2 regions of the Bacillus sp. SRI_025 genome follow, and region 2 is predicted to be linked to the other one. Evidence: riboswitches for the same ligand, from Rfam matches in the RefSeq annotation. Region 2 holds a riboswitch; the other holds the start of a gene.
The links. A riboswitch is a leader RNA that binds a small molecule or an ion and turns the genes downstream of it on or off. The one in region 2 is predicted to bind S-adenosylmethionine.

Region 1 (7,423 bases), on a different contig from region 2:
AATGAAACGGCGAAACGAGCAATTTGGCATTGTCACAATGTGTATCGGCGGGGGCATGGGAGCAGCAGGCATTTTTGAATTGATCTAAAGGGGGAAATCAGGATGAAAGCATTGGAAGATGTAAAAAAGGGTGGAAGCTTTTTAATTGATGAGACGAATTATGAGCATATCTTTACACCGGAGGATTTCTCTGATGAACATCAAATGATTGGAAAGACAACAGAGGATTATATTTTACAAGATGTGGTTCCGCATATAGATCAAATTGAAAACCATGAGTTCGAGCATTCGGTCAGGCTTCTCAAAAAGGCTGGTGAGCTTGGCCTTCTAGGAGCCGATGTACCTGAAGAATTCGGCGGGCTTGGATTGGATAAAATCAGTTCAGCAATCATTACTGAAAAATTCGCTAGAGCAGGCAGTTTCTCACTTTCCTATGGCGCTCATGTCGGTATTGGTTCTCTGCCGATCGTGCTCTTCGGAAATCAAGCGCAAAAGGAAACGTACCTGCCAGGACTCGCCTCTGGTGAAACCATTGCGGCGTACGCACTCACTGAGCCAGGATCAGGCTCTGACGCTCTTGGAGCAAAAACAACTGCGGTTCTGAATGAAGCAGGTACCCATTATGTCCTCAATGGAGAAAAGCAGTGGATCACAAACTCCGCATTTGCCGATGTCTTTGTTGTGTATGCGAAGATTGATGGTGAACACTTCTCTGCTTTTATTGTCGAAAAGGATTTTCCAGGTGTCAAAACGGGACCTGAAGAGAAAAAGATGGGCATTAAAGGGTCATCGACAAGAACATTAATTCTTGAAGATGCCCAAGTACCGAAGGAGAATTTGCTTGGTGAAGCCGGCAGAGGACATGTGATTGCCTTTAACATTTTAAATATCGGACGCTATAAGCTTGCAGTCGGCACAATCGGTGCATCAAAGCGCGTCATTCAATTGTCGGCCGAATATGCGAACCAGCGTAAGCAGTTCAAAACACCAATTTCTCAATTCAGCTTAATTGGTGAAAAAGCAGCCAATATGTCAGCAAAGCTCTATGCGATGGAAAGTGCTGTTTACCGTACGGTTGGATTATTTGAACAGCGGATGGGTCTATTAAGTGACGAAGAGCAAAAAGACGGCAAACAAATTGCTCAATCCATTGCGGAATATGCGATTGAATGTTCTCTCTGTAAAGTCCTTGGCTCTGAAACGTTAGATTATATTGTGGATGAAGGCGTGCAGATTCACGGCGGATATGGATTCATGCAAGAATACGAGGTCGAAAGAGCCTATCGCGATTCACGAATTAACCGGATCTTTGAAGGGACAAACGAAATCAACCGTTTGCTTGTACCAGGTACATTCTTGAAGAAAGCGATGAAAGGAGAGCTTCCGCTGCTTCAAAAAGCGCAGACCTTACAGGAAGAGCTGATGATGATGATGCCGGAAGAGCCAGGCGATCAGCCGCTCGATCAAGAAAAATATTTGCTCACCCATGCGAAAAAGGTCGCCTTAATGGTAGCTGGTATGGCAGCCATGAAATACGGGAAATCCTTAGACAAAGAGCAAGAAATTCTAGTGAACATAGCCGATATCGTCAATGAAATTTTTGCTGCTGAATCAGCAATTTTGCGTACGGAAAAGGCAATCGCTGCATCAGGCGCAGAAAAGAATGCTCAAAAGCTGGCTTACACACAAATTTTCACGCAGGAGGCTTTCTTAAAGATTGAAGCCCATGCAAAAGAATCCTTGATTGCGATGGAGGAAGGAGATTCACTCCGCATGAGCCTGTCAGCCCTTCGCAAGCTGACAAGATTTACTCCAATCAATGTCATCGCCAAAAAGCGTGAAGTGGCAAAACGAATCTTTGAAGCAGAGAAATATATCGTATAAGGATGGCTTAAAAGGTGCGGATATCACTCCGCACCTTTTTGTAAGCATACATTTAGGTTTTTAAAATATTTTGTGATAAAATGTTGTCACAATTTGCAGGAGGTGAAAATGGTGGCTTTAGATTTTTACGAATACCCATCTTGCGGTACATGCCGAAAAGCAAAAAAGTGGCTGGAAGCACACAATAAAGACATCAACAGCATACATATCGTCGAAGAGACGCCTGATAAAGAAACATTAAAAGCCCTTTACGAAAAAAGCGGTTTAGAGCTGAAGAAATTCTTTAATACAAGCGGACAAAAATACCGGGAGCTGCAGCTGAAAGATCAACTTCCTGCAATGTCAGAGGACGAGCAGCTAGAATTACTCGCGTCTAACGGAATGCTGATCAAGCGCCCGATTACAACAGACGGTAAACGAGTAACAGTTGGATTTAACGAAGATACATTTAAAAGCGTCTGGAAATGATGTAACTTTCATTCAGATTGTGGTATCTTCAATATAGATTGTAAGAAAAGACTGGAGGGGTATTGAATGAGCACACCAAAAGATTTACGTTATTCAGAAGAACATGAATGGGTCAAAGTAGAAGGAGATAAGGTGCGTATCGGTATTACGCATTTTGCTCAATCTGAGCTGGGCGATATCGTGTTCGTTGAGCTTCCTGAAGTAGGAGACAAAATCACAGCGGACGAGCCTTTCGGAAGTGTAGAATCAGTGAAAACAGTTTCTGAACTTTATGCACCGATCAATGGCACAATCGTCGAAGTGAACGATGAGCTGGATGACAGCCCAGAATTCGTCAACGACTCTCCATATGAAAAAGCATGGATGATCGTTGTAGAACCAGCTGATGCATCTGAAATCGAGAACTTAATGACTGCTGAGCAATATGAAGAAATGACAAAAGAAGACTAATTCATGTGAAATTGGACACTCTACCTTTATGGGGGGTGTCCAATTTGTCTTTTCAAAAAGAACAGGTGGATATAACAGAGCATGTCACTGGACGATTCAAAGAAAGCGGCATGGTGCTTTATCATCAAAATGAAGAGATTGGCACAATGATTAGTGAAAACCAATATGAGCTGAAATCGGGATATTCCTATGATCAAAATCGTTTTTATCGTCTAACGGATACGTTGACCGATGGGACAGAAAAATATGTAGACTGTGACGATGAAAATGGGTGGTGCTAATCACAGAGGAGACTGCAGTGAACAAAAACTGCAGTCTTTTTGATGACGAGGCGCCCAATCTTTACAACCTGGATGAAAGATTGTAATCTAAGGAAGAAGTGAATCAACGTCAAAAGGGCCGGGTGATCGTGATGAATGTCGAGATAGAAAAGGTCATCATTGTAGAAGGTAAAACAGATAAACAAAAGCTGAAAGAAGTCATAAGTGAACCTGTTACCATCATTTGCACCAATGGCACGATCAGTACATCGAAGCTGGACCAGCTTGTGGACGATTTAGTGGGGAAAGACGTTTACATACTAGCAGACAGTGACGATGCAGGCGACAAACTGCGGAAGCAATTTCGAAAAGAATTCCCTGAAGCACTTCATCTTTTTGTCGACAGAACGTACCGCGAAGTGGCCGCTTCACCGTCAGCCCACATTGCATCTATCCTATTAGCTGCAAACATTGATGTTCATTCGAAATATTTATGAGGGTGGACGTATATGAAAGAGATTGAAGAACACGAATTCAAAGAGATAGAGGACGATTTATTTCTTTTATACTTATATACACCGTTTTGTGGAACATGCCAGCTGGCAAAGAAAATGCTGGCAGTCGTAGACGCCATGCAGCCGGATGTACCATTTTACGAAAACAATTTAAACTACTCACCAGGCTTTGCAAAAGCATTTGAGATCGAGAGTGTTCCTTGCTTTCTACTTTTTAAAAAAGGAGAATTGGTGCAAAAAGGCTATGCCTTTCACTCAGTTCCATATCTTCATGAAATGATTGAAACCGCTAAATAAAGCGGTTTTTTGTCATATTTCAAGAAATTCATTTGAAAATTTGTCGAGTTATTTATAAAGGACAAGAAGATGTTTGTAGAGAAATGTTATGTATAACCAAATGACAGGGAGGTTATACATGTGGAAAATGTGAAAGCCCATGGTAACACAGGGCAGCGTTTATTATTAAAACCGCTGCTCTCATCATCATCCTTGAAGATTACATTTGAGGCGGAAACTGACTCTTGTACATTGATTGTGGATGAACGTGGTGAAGTGAAGAAACTACCTGCAATTGAGTTATCGGATCTCATCTTTTATGGTGAGAGGAAAGAGATTCTACAATTATTAGATGGAGATATGTCCTTACAGCAGTTAATCAGCAGAGGACAAGTCAAAGTCAAAGGGTCATTCCGTGCGCTCCTTAGACTAGAGGCAGTGCTTTGGCTGACGAACGGTTTTTTTCGAAAAATGATAACGTAGTTGTTTACTTGGAAATTAGCGATTTACAGCGTTGACATATCTCAGATAGCATGATATTCTACGTTAGTAAAAACATGAACATCACATAAAACAACATATTTTCTCTTATTAAGAGAGGTGGAGGGACGTGCCCTATGAAACCCGGCAACCGTCAGCATAGCTGAAATTGGTGCCAATTCACTCAAAGCCGCAGCGCTTTGAAAGATGAGAGAAAGGCGTAATTGACATAAAAGGCCTTTCTGCTTGCGTTGCAGTTAGGTCTTTTTTACTGACCTGACGTCAGGCTAGAGTCATGACAGAAAGAAGAATAAATAACGTATGTGATGGAAACCTATAGATTCAGCAAGAAAGCAGGTGATCAGACTGTGATTCATTTACAGAATGTATCAAAAACGTATCATTCAAAAAGCGGAAATGTTGATGCCGTGAAAGACGTCAACTTGGATATTGATAAAGGTGAAATATTCGGAATTATCGGGTATAGCGGTGCAGGAAAAAGCTCGCTTATTCGCCTATTAAACGGTCTGGAGCTGCCAACAGAAGGAATTGTTGAAGTGGCAGGCAACCGGATCAATGAAGTATCGAATGCGAAACTTCGGAAAGCAAGACAAGAAATCAGCATGATCTTCCAGCACTTTAATTTACTTTGGTCAAGAACGGTGAGACAAAACATTATGTTCCCGCTTGAGATCGCAGGTGTACCGACATCGAAACGGAGAGAACGTGCGAATGAACTGATTAAATTGGTCGGTTTAGAAGGAAAAGAAAATGCATACCCGTCTCAGCTGAGCGGCGGGCAAAAACAGCGTGTCGGCATTGCGAGAGCATTAGCGAATGATCCAAAGGTTCTTCTATGTGACGAAGCGACATCTGCGCTAGATCCGCAAACGACCGATTCAATCCTTGAGCTTTTGGCCGATATCAATAAACGGTTAGGGCTCACGATTGTGCTCATTACACATGAAATGCACGTCATTCGCAAAATTTGTCATCGCGTCGCAGTCATGGAAAATGGACGTATTGTCGAAGAAGGCGAAGTATTGCGCGTCTTCAGACAGCCGAAGGAAGAAATGACGAAGCGATTTGTGAAACAGCTTGCGGAACCAGAGGAAGCGAAAGAAACAATCGAGCACGTCCTAGAGCGAGTAAAAGAAGGTCAGGTCGTACGGTTGTCCTTTATCGGTGATTCTGCCGAGCAGCCACTGATCACAGAAATCATTCGATCGTTTCATGTCGATGTGAACATCCTTCAAGGGAAGATTTCTCAAACGCAGGAAGGCGCGTTTGGAACACTCTTTATCCACATTAATGGAGAAGAGACCGAGGTAGAAAAAGCCATCGCCTATATCCAAAGCAAACAGGTTGAAATCGAGGTGATGACATATGTTTGAGAAATGGTTTCCGAACGTTGATTTAGACGTCATCTGGAGTGCAACAGGAGAAACAGTTTATATGACACTGATTTCATTGGCATTTGCCTTTGTCATCGGGATTATCCTAGGGCTCCTGCTCTTCCTTACAGGAAAAGGCGGTCTTTGGGAAAATAAACCGATTAACACCGTCATTGGGGCAGTCGTCAATATTTTCAGATCGATTCCTTTTATCATTCTAATCATTCTATTATTAGGATTTACAAAACTCATTATGGGCACGATTCTTGGTCCAAATGCAGCACTCCCTGCCCTTGTCATAGGGTCAGCTCCATTCTATGCACGTCTTGTCGAAATTGCACTGCGTGAGGTAGACAAAGGAGTCATTGAAGCAGCACGATCAATGGGAGCAAAAACATCGACAATCATTTTCAAAGTATTGCTGCCAGAATCATTGCCAGCCCTTATTTCAGGTATTACCGTAACAGCGATTGCTCTAATTGGCTCTACTGCGATTGCAGGTGCAATTGGAGCAGGCGGACTTGGTGACCTCGCCTATGTGGAAGGGTACCAATCTGGTAATACAGATGTCACACTTGTAGCCACTGTGTTTATTCTCATCATCGTCTTTATTATTCAAATAATCGGTGATTTGATTACAAATAAAATTGATAAACGTTAAGGGAGGATTTATTCATGAAGAAATTGATTTTAAGTGCACTATTTCTAGCATTTGCAGGTATTTTAGCTGCGTGCGGTTCATCTAATAACGCAAGTGAAAGCAAAACCATTACGGTTGCCGCATCAAAAACGCCGCATGCCGAAATTCTTGAAGAAGCAAAACCACTTCTAAAAGAAAAAGGCTACGATTTAAAAGTGAAAGTACTTAGCGATTATAAAATGTACAACAAAGCGTTAGCTGAAAAAGAAGTGGATGCGAACTTTTTCCAACATATCCCTTACTTAAACGAAGAAAATAAATCAAACAAAGATTATAACCTAGTGAGTGCTGGTGCGGTTCACCTTGAGCCTTTCGGTATCTACTCTAAGAAATACAAATCAGTAAAAGATATTCCAAACGGCGGAACAATCATCATGACAAACAACGTAGCTGAACAAGGCCGTATGCTTGCCCTTCTGCAAAATGCTGGTGTCATCAAACTTGATCCAAAGGTTGATACAATCAACGCAACAGTAAAGAACATTAAAGAAAACCCAAAGAACCTAAAATTCAAAAAAATCGCGCCTGAATTAACTGCGAAAGCTTATGAAAACAGTGAAGGCGATGCTGTATTTATCAACGTCAACTATGCGATCCAAAATAAATTGAATCCGAAAAAAGATTCAATCGAACTTGAGCAAACAAAGAACAACCCATATGCAAACATCGTTGCGGTTCGCAAAGGTGACGAAAAATCAGATAAGATCAAGGCATTAATGGAAGTTCTTCACTCTGATAAAATCAAAGAATTCATCGACAAAAAATATGACGGTGCAGTATTGCCTGTATCTGAATAACAACATTTCAACCTCGCTTCTTTCAAAGCGAGGTTTCAGCATGTAGACAAACCCTCGCATTCTTTGTCAGTTCTGCGCTCCGGTGCTCACGAATGTCAAATTCGCTCTGCTCCGGTACTCGCCCTTCCTAGAATGCAAAGGTTTTCTATCACGCTGAAAGGAAGACAAAGGGCTAAAATAAAGATCATTTTAGCCCTTT
Region 2 (7,423 bases):
GTGACTGAATTTTTGGAAGTTCTTTTTAAATTCATTGGCAAGGAAGTGTGCTTTTTCTTGATAAGCCTTTTGATCATCCCATGTTTTAGCAGGTTGAAGCACTTCATCTGGTACACCAGGAATATGAAGCGGGATGTGTAATCCGAAGATGTCATCAGTAATCATTTCAGCATTGTCAAGGTCACCTTCGATTGCTGCCTGAACCATTGCTCTTGTATGAGCGAGATTCATTCGTTTGCCTGTACCATAGCCTCCGCCAGTCCAGCCTGTATTCACAAGGAATACTTTAGCACCGTGCTCATCAATCTTTTTGCCGAGCATTTCAGCATAGACGTGAGCTGGAAGCGGGAGGAATGGTGAACCGAAGCAAGTTGAGAATGTCGTTTCTGGTGATGTGACACCGCGCTCAGTTCCAGCTAATTTACTTGTGTACCCGCTCAAGAAATGGTACATTGCCTGTTCTTTTGTTAAACGGCTGATTGGAGGTAAGACGCCAAACGCATCAGCTGTTAAGAAGACAATGGCAGATGGATGTCCTGCGATACTTGGTTTCACGATGTTATCAATCATTTCGATTGGGTAAGCAGCGCGTGTATTTTCAGTAAAGAATGTATCATCGTAATCCGCTTCACGTGTTTCTTCATCAAGCACAACGTTTTCAAGAACTGATCCGAAGCTGATCGCTTTGTAGATCTGTGGTTCTTTTTCTTCACTTAAGTTCACACATTTCGCATAGCATCCGCCCTCGATATTAAAGACCCCTGTGCCAGACCAGCCGTGTTCATCGTCTCCGATCAGCTTGCGGCTTGCGCTTGCAGAAAGCGTCGTTTTCCCAGTACCTGAAAGTCCAAAGAATAAGGCTACATCGCCTTCTTGACCTACGTTTGCTGAGCAGTGCATGGATAAAATATCTTGCTCAGGAAGCAAGTAGTTCATCACAGAGAAAATGGACTTTTTCATTTCTCCTGCATATTCTGTTCCACCGATAAGAATCGTGCGTTTTTCAAAAGAAACGATGATAAACGTTTCAGAGTTTGTGCCATCTGTTGCAGGATCTGCTTTGAAGTGCGGTGCAGATAAGATGGTGAAAGGTTTTTCGTTTGAAGAAGGTGTTGACCCGTCAGGTCTGATAAATAGCTGCTTGGCAAAAAGATTGTGCCATGCGAATTCGTTTACAACTGTAATCGGCATACGATATCTTTCATCAGCGCCTGCAAACCCTTCAAAGACGAATAGTTCATCACGTTCTTTTAAGTATGACACAACCTTTGTATATAAACGGTCAAATGCTTCTTTGGAGATCGGCTGGTTGACTTGACCCCAATCGATTTTATGCTCAGAGCTTTCTTCTTTGACGATAAATTTATCTTTAGGTGAACGTCCTGTGTAGGCTCCAGTTGTCGCGCGGACAGCTCCTGTTGATGTTAAAACGCCTTCATTACGTGCCAAAATCTTTTCAACAAGTTTCGGAACAGATAAATTTTGGTGCGTATTTTCTAATGAGAGCAATGACTGCAAATCTTCTTTTAAATCCACTGAGTTCATAAAAAAACCCTTCCTTTACCGTTGAATTTGTTTGTTTCGATTAGTATAACACATTAATAATAATAGTCTATACTATTTAAAAATTTTTGTGTGTGTTTTTTCATTTCTGCTATGAAAATATGCTTTTTGGTGATGCTAATGGTGAGGAGAAAAAAGAGGGAGATAATTCTTATGAAGCATTGACATGACGCAAGGGTTTAAGATAAGATATCTTATTGAACGGATACTCTTATCCCGAGTTGGTGGAGGGACAGGCCCGATGAAGCCCAGCAACCGGTTTCTTATGAAAAAGGCATGAACATGCTGAGAAACCAAGGTGCTAACCTGATGCAAGGTACAAGAACACCTTGAGCGATAAGAGTGAAAGGCATGCGATCTCAGACCCTTTCCTCGCAATGAAGGAAATGGTTTTTTTATTTTTGGGATATCATATGAACAAATTGCCAATAACATCTCTAATATAAACGTTATTAAATATAAGAGGGAACGAGTTCCGTATCATATTGGAGGCCTCATCTTGGGATGATGTGGTCTTGTACAGGAGGAAATAGCCATTATGAGTCAAAATCGTCGTTTATTTACTTCAGAATCAGTGACAGAAGGACATCCGGATAAAATCTGTGATCAAATTTCAGACAGCATTTTGGATGAAATTTTAAAGAAAGATCCAAATGCACGTGTTGCCTGTGAAACTTCTGTTACAACCGGTCTCGTATTAGTAAGCGGTGAAATTACAACGTCTACTTATGTCGATATTCCAAAGACGGTGCGTGACACAATTAAGGAAATTGGCTACACACGTGCGAAATATGGTTTTGATGCGGAAACATGTGCGGTCCTTACATCAATTGATGAACAGTCTGCTGATATTGCGCAAGGTGTAGACAAAGCGCTTGAAGCACGTGAAGGAACAATGACTGAAGAAGAAATTGATGCGATTGGTGCAGGTGACCAAGGATTGATGTTTGGTTTTGCCAACAACGAAACCGAAGAGCTCATGCCGCTGCCGATTTCCCTAGCGCATAAATTATCTCGCCGTTTAACAGAAGTACGTAAGAATGAGACACTTGCATACCTTCGTCCAGACGGAAAAACACAAGTCACAGTTGAATATGATGAGCAAAACAAACCAGTTCGTATTGACACAGTGGTTATTTCTACGCAGCATGCACCAGAAGTGACGCTTGAACAAATCCAAAGTGACTTAAAAGAGCATGTCATCAGCCCTGTCGTTCCAAGTGAACTGATTGATGAACAGACAAAATACTTTATTAACCCAACTGGCCGTTTCGTGATCGGTGGACCTCAAGGGGATGCTGGTTTAACTGGACGTAAAATCATCGTTGATACGTATGGCGGATATGCTCGTCATGGCGGCGGTGCTTTCTCAGGTAAGGATGCAACGAAGGTTGACCGTTCTGCGGCATATGCTGCTCGTTACGTAGCGAAAAACATCGTAGCTGCCGGCCTTGCAGATTCTTGTGAAGTACAGCTTGCTTATGCAATTGGTGTTGCACAGCCTGTATCGATTTCAATTGATACATTCGGAACAGGAAAAGCTTCTGAAGAAAAATTAATTGAAGTGGTTCGTGCAAACTTTGATCTTCGTCCAGCTGGCATTATTAAAATGCTTGACCTGCGCCGTCCGATCTACAAACAAACAGCTGCATACGGACATTTCGGCCGTCACGACTTAGATCTTCCGTGGGAAAAAACGGATAAAGCCGAAACACTTCGTAAAGAAGCATTGGGACAATAACAACATAGAAAACCGCTTATTTTAAGCGGTTTTCCTTTTGATTAAAAAAAAATCTGTAAAAAGCGAAAAAATGTGAAACAAAATCGGACAAAATACTGTCTAATTATAGGTCTACTTTTAAGAAATAACATAACGTGGAGGCAATAATATGTGTGGGTTTGTTGGTGTATTTAATCACCGTCCATTGTCCGAAACTACTGAACAGGAAGAGCTAATTAAACAAATGAATCGTCTCATCGTTCATCGCGGTCCGGATGATGAGGGTTACTTTCATGATGAGCATGTAGGATTTGGATTTAGACGTTTAAGTATTATAGATGTTGAGCACGGAAAGCAGCCGCTTTCTTATGAAGATGAAAAGTACTGGATTATTTTCAACGGAGAAATTTATAACTATGTGGAGCTGAAGGAAGAGCTTGTGAAAAAAGGCTATTCATTCAGCACAGATTCAGATACGGAAGTACTTCTTGCCACATACCGTCATTATAAAGAAGAAGCGGCTTCAAAGCTTCGCGGCATGTTTGCATTTTTAATTTGGGATAAAGAAGCGCAATTATTATATGGCGCAAGAGATCCTTTTGGCATCAAACCGCTTTATTTTACACAAATGGATGAGCAAGTGTACTTTGCGTCTGAACGCAAAAGCTTGATGGCAGTGAACGAGAACATTTTATTTGATGAGACATCCTTACAGCAATACATGTCATTCCAGTTCGTACCTGAGCCAAATACACTTGATCAAAAGGTGCACAAAGTAGAGCCTGGTCATCAGTTTACTTTACGCCCAGGACAGGAGATTGAATTTAAGACTTACTGGAAAGTTCAATTCAAGCCTGAACAAACACAAGAACAAAAGCTGATTGAAGAAGTCCGCGATGCAATCTATGATTCTGTGAAAATTCACATGAGAAGTGATGTTCCTGTTGGTTCATTCCTATCAGGTGGTATCGATTCTTCTTTCATCGTATCTGTCGCAAAGGAATTTCATCCTGAGTTGAAGACGTTTTCTGTTGGTTTCCAGCAGGATGGCTTTAGTGAAGTTGATGTGGCGAAGGAAACGGCTGATAAGCTGGGCTTACAAAACTTCAGCGCTGTGATTTCTCCTGAGGAATATATGAATGAGCTTCCGAAAATTGTTTGGCATTTAGATGATCCTTTAGCTGATCCGGCGGCGATTCCATTGTACTTCGTGGCAAAGGAAGCGAAGAAACAAGTGACGGTTGTTCTTTCTGGTGAGGGAGCAGACGAGCTGTTCGGTGGATATAATATTTACCGTGAGCCGCTTTCTCTTAAACCATTTGAATCTGTTCCATCTATGCTGAAAAAGCTTCTTCTTCGTCTGGCGCGCTTAATGCCAGAAGGAATGAAAGGAAAAAGCTTTATCGTCCGCGGCTGTACACCATTAGAGGAGCGTTATATCGGTAATGCGAAAATCTTTGAAGAGCCAGTAAAGAAAAATCTCTTAAAGCAGTATGATCCGAACATTACATATCGTGATGTGACGAAGACATACTTCGAGGAAAGTGCAGGCTACAGTGATATTAACAAAATGCAATATGTTGATATTCATACGTGGATGCGCGGTGACATCTTATTGAAAGCAGATAAGATGACAATGGCGAATTCTCTTGAGCTTCGTGTTCCATTCCTTGATAAGGTCGTATTTGAAGCGGCTTCTAAAATTCCAGAAGAGCTGAAAACAAAAGATGGCACAACGAAATATTTATTGCGTAAAGCAGCAGAAGGCATTGTGCCTGATCACGTGTTAAACCGCAAGAAGCTGGGCTTCCCTGTTCCAATTCGTCATTGGCTGAAAAATGAGATGAACGCTTGGGCGAAAGACATCATTAAAAACAGTCAAACGGACGAATATATTAACAAAGCGTATGTGCTTGATTTATTAAATGAACATTGTGCTGGTAAGGCAGATCATAGCCGTAAGATTTGGACCGTTCTGATCTTTATGATTTGGCACAGCATTTATGTGGAGCGCAGTATTGATCCAGAGCAATTGAATCATCAACCAAAAGAAGTCATCTTCAGTTAATGAAAAAAGGTTTTCAGCTTTGTGCTGAAAACCTTTTTTGTCATGATAGAAAGCGGTGGAAAAGGGTAAAATAACAAGCGGTTCATAGTTATTGCTTAATATCCTGAAAAAAACATGATAAAGTGAAGATACACGTATGATGTTAACGAGATAAAAGGGAACGATAGTATTGTCCTTTTTCTACATATTCTCTGCGGATTCGGTCCATGTCTTGAATATCTTCATCTGTTAAGAGCCGAACGACTTTGGCTGGACGGCCAAAAGCGAGTGATCCTTTTGGGATGACCTTTCCTTGAGGGACAAGACTTCCTGCACCGATAAAGGCGCCTTCGCCGATCTCCGCACCATCGAGAATGATGGACCCCATGCCAATGAGGGCATTTTTTCGAATGATTGAGCTATGTAATGTGACTTGGTGTCCAATGGTAGCACCATCTTCAATAAGAAGTGTTTTTCCAGGACTTTGATGCAGGCACGATAAATCTTGAATGTTGACGTTCTTTCCAATTCTCACAGGTGCGACATCGCCTCTGATGACAGTTTGGAACCACACGCTCGAATATTCTCCAATTGAGACATCACCGGTAATGGTGGCGTTTTCTGCGACAAAGACCGATTCATGAATCTCAGGTCTAAACTGATGATATGGATAAATCACTTTTTCGACTTCCTTTCTTAATACAACATTTGTGAGGTGTTTACTTTGTGGACTTGGCATGCTGAAAGACCAGTTGGTACAATTGTGATAGTACATGGTGCGAGTGAATATCACGGCCGATATAAATGGCTGATTGAAATGTGGCGGAATGCAGGCTATCACGTCGTCATGGGTGACTTGCCTGGGCAAGGCACATCGACACGTGCGCGAGGCCACATTCGTTCATTTCAAGAATACATTGATACAGTCGATGAATGGATTGAACATGCGAAATCATTCAAGCTTCCTACATTTTTACTTGGACACAGTATGGGTGGACTCATTTCAATTGAGTGGATGAAGCAGTATACCCATACGAAGTTGAATGGCCTTATTTTATCATCACCTTGTTTAGGTCTGCAATTTAAACCGAAGAAGCTGATGGATTTTGCGTCAAAAGGTCTAAATATGCTGGCACCGTCTTTTAAAGTGGAGTCAGGGCTGTCGATTGAACTAGCGACACGAAATCAGGCGGTCATTGAGGCAGACTCAAATGATTCTCTTTACGTGACAAAGGTGTCGGTTCGCTGGTATCGAGAGCTGATCAAAAATATCGATGCGGCGATGCAGCCGACGAATGTCTTTAAATCGATCCCGCTCCTTTTAATGCAGGCGGGTGATGATAAGATCGTCGATAAAACAAGGGTGATCAAATGGTTCAATGGCATAGAATCAACCAATAAATCATACCGTGAATGGGAAGAGCTGTATCACGAAATTTTTAATGAACCGGAAAGAGAAGATGTATTTAAGGCGGCAAGAGCCTTTACCGATCAATATATTTGATTGCGAGCTTTAAGTTGGGGGTGGAGTGATTTGTCAGTACCAGAGCGTCCTTTTGCACTGATGACAAAGGTGTATAAAGATATTTTTCCGCTTGTTCATCAGGAGCTGAAAAAGTGGCGGGCTCATGCAGAAATGATTGAAAATGAAGAACTGAGAACGCAGGCACTAGCGAGCATATCTAGTAAAACGTTTCACTGTGAAGGCGGAGGTATTTTATCACTTCTAGCAGGTGAAGAGAAAGAAACGTGTATTGAATTCATCGTGGCATATCAAACCATCAGTGATTACTTAGATAACCTATGTGACCGCAGCACGTCGCTTGATCCAAAGGATTTTCATATGCTGCATCAAGCGATGAGAGATGCGCTTGATATTCATGCTGAGCTCAAGCCATATTATCAATTCCGTGAGGATCAAGAGGATCATGGATACTTACATGCGCTTGTCCGCACATGTCAAGACGTGCTTGCGCGCGTTGAGCATTATCCAATCATTCAGCCATATTTACATACGCTGTGTGATTACTATAGTGATCTGCAAGTACATAAGCACGTTGTTCCTCATGAGCGTGTGCCAAGGCTAGAGTCGT

Region 1: another riboswitch for S-adenosylmethionine. It lies ahead of AC20OE_RS00870 (methionine ABC transporter ATP-binding protein); the one in region 2 lies ahead of metK (methionine adenosyltransferase).

The regions. Positions count from the first base shown of each region.
Region 1 covers NZ_JBYEGB010000001.1:156,643-164,065, reverse strand. The annotation lists gene AC20OE_RS00910 (acetyl-CoA C-acetyltransferase) at 1-88, shown strand, start outside; gene AC20OE_RS00905 (acyl-CoA dehydrogenase family protein) at 103-1,884, shown strand; gene AC20OE_RS00900 (arsenate reductase family protein) at 1,996-2,352, shown strand; gene gcvH (glycine cleavage system protein GcvH) at 2,419-2,802, shown strand; gene AC20OE_RS00890 (YusG family protein) at 2,847-3,083, shown strand; gene AC20OE_RS00885 (toprim domain-containing protein) at 3,215-3,559, shown strand; gene AC20OE_RS00880 (thioredoxin family protein) at 3,572-3,874, shown strand; gene AC20OE_RS00875 (SCP2 sterol-binding domain-containing protein) at 3,995-4,336, shown strand; SAM riboswitch class I at 4,439-4,547, shown strand; gene AC20OE_RS00870 (methionine ABC transporter ATP-binding protein) at 4,702-5,727, shown strand; gene AC20OE_RS00865 (methionine ABC transporter permease) at 5,720-6,388, shown strand; gene metQ (methionine ABC transporter substrate-binding lipoprotein MetQ) at 6,403-7,224, shown strand.
Region 2 covers NZ_JBYEGB010000002.1:29,485-36,907, forward strand. The annotation lists gene pckA (phosphoenolpyruvate carboxykinase (ATP)) at 1-1,545, opposite strand, end outside; SAM riboswitch class I at 1,772-1,906, shown strand; gene metK (methionine adenosyltransferase) at 2,102-3,304, shown strand; gene asnB (asparagine synthase (glutamine-hydrolyzing)) at 3,453-5,351, shown strand; gene AC20OE_RS05025 (gamma carbonic anhydrase) at 5,494-6,009, opposite strand; gene AC20OE_RS05030 (alpha/beta hydrolase) at 6,055-6,834, shown strand; gene AC20OE_RS05035 (tetraprenyl-beta-curcumene synthase family protein) at 6,865-7,423, shown strand, end outside.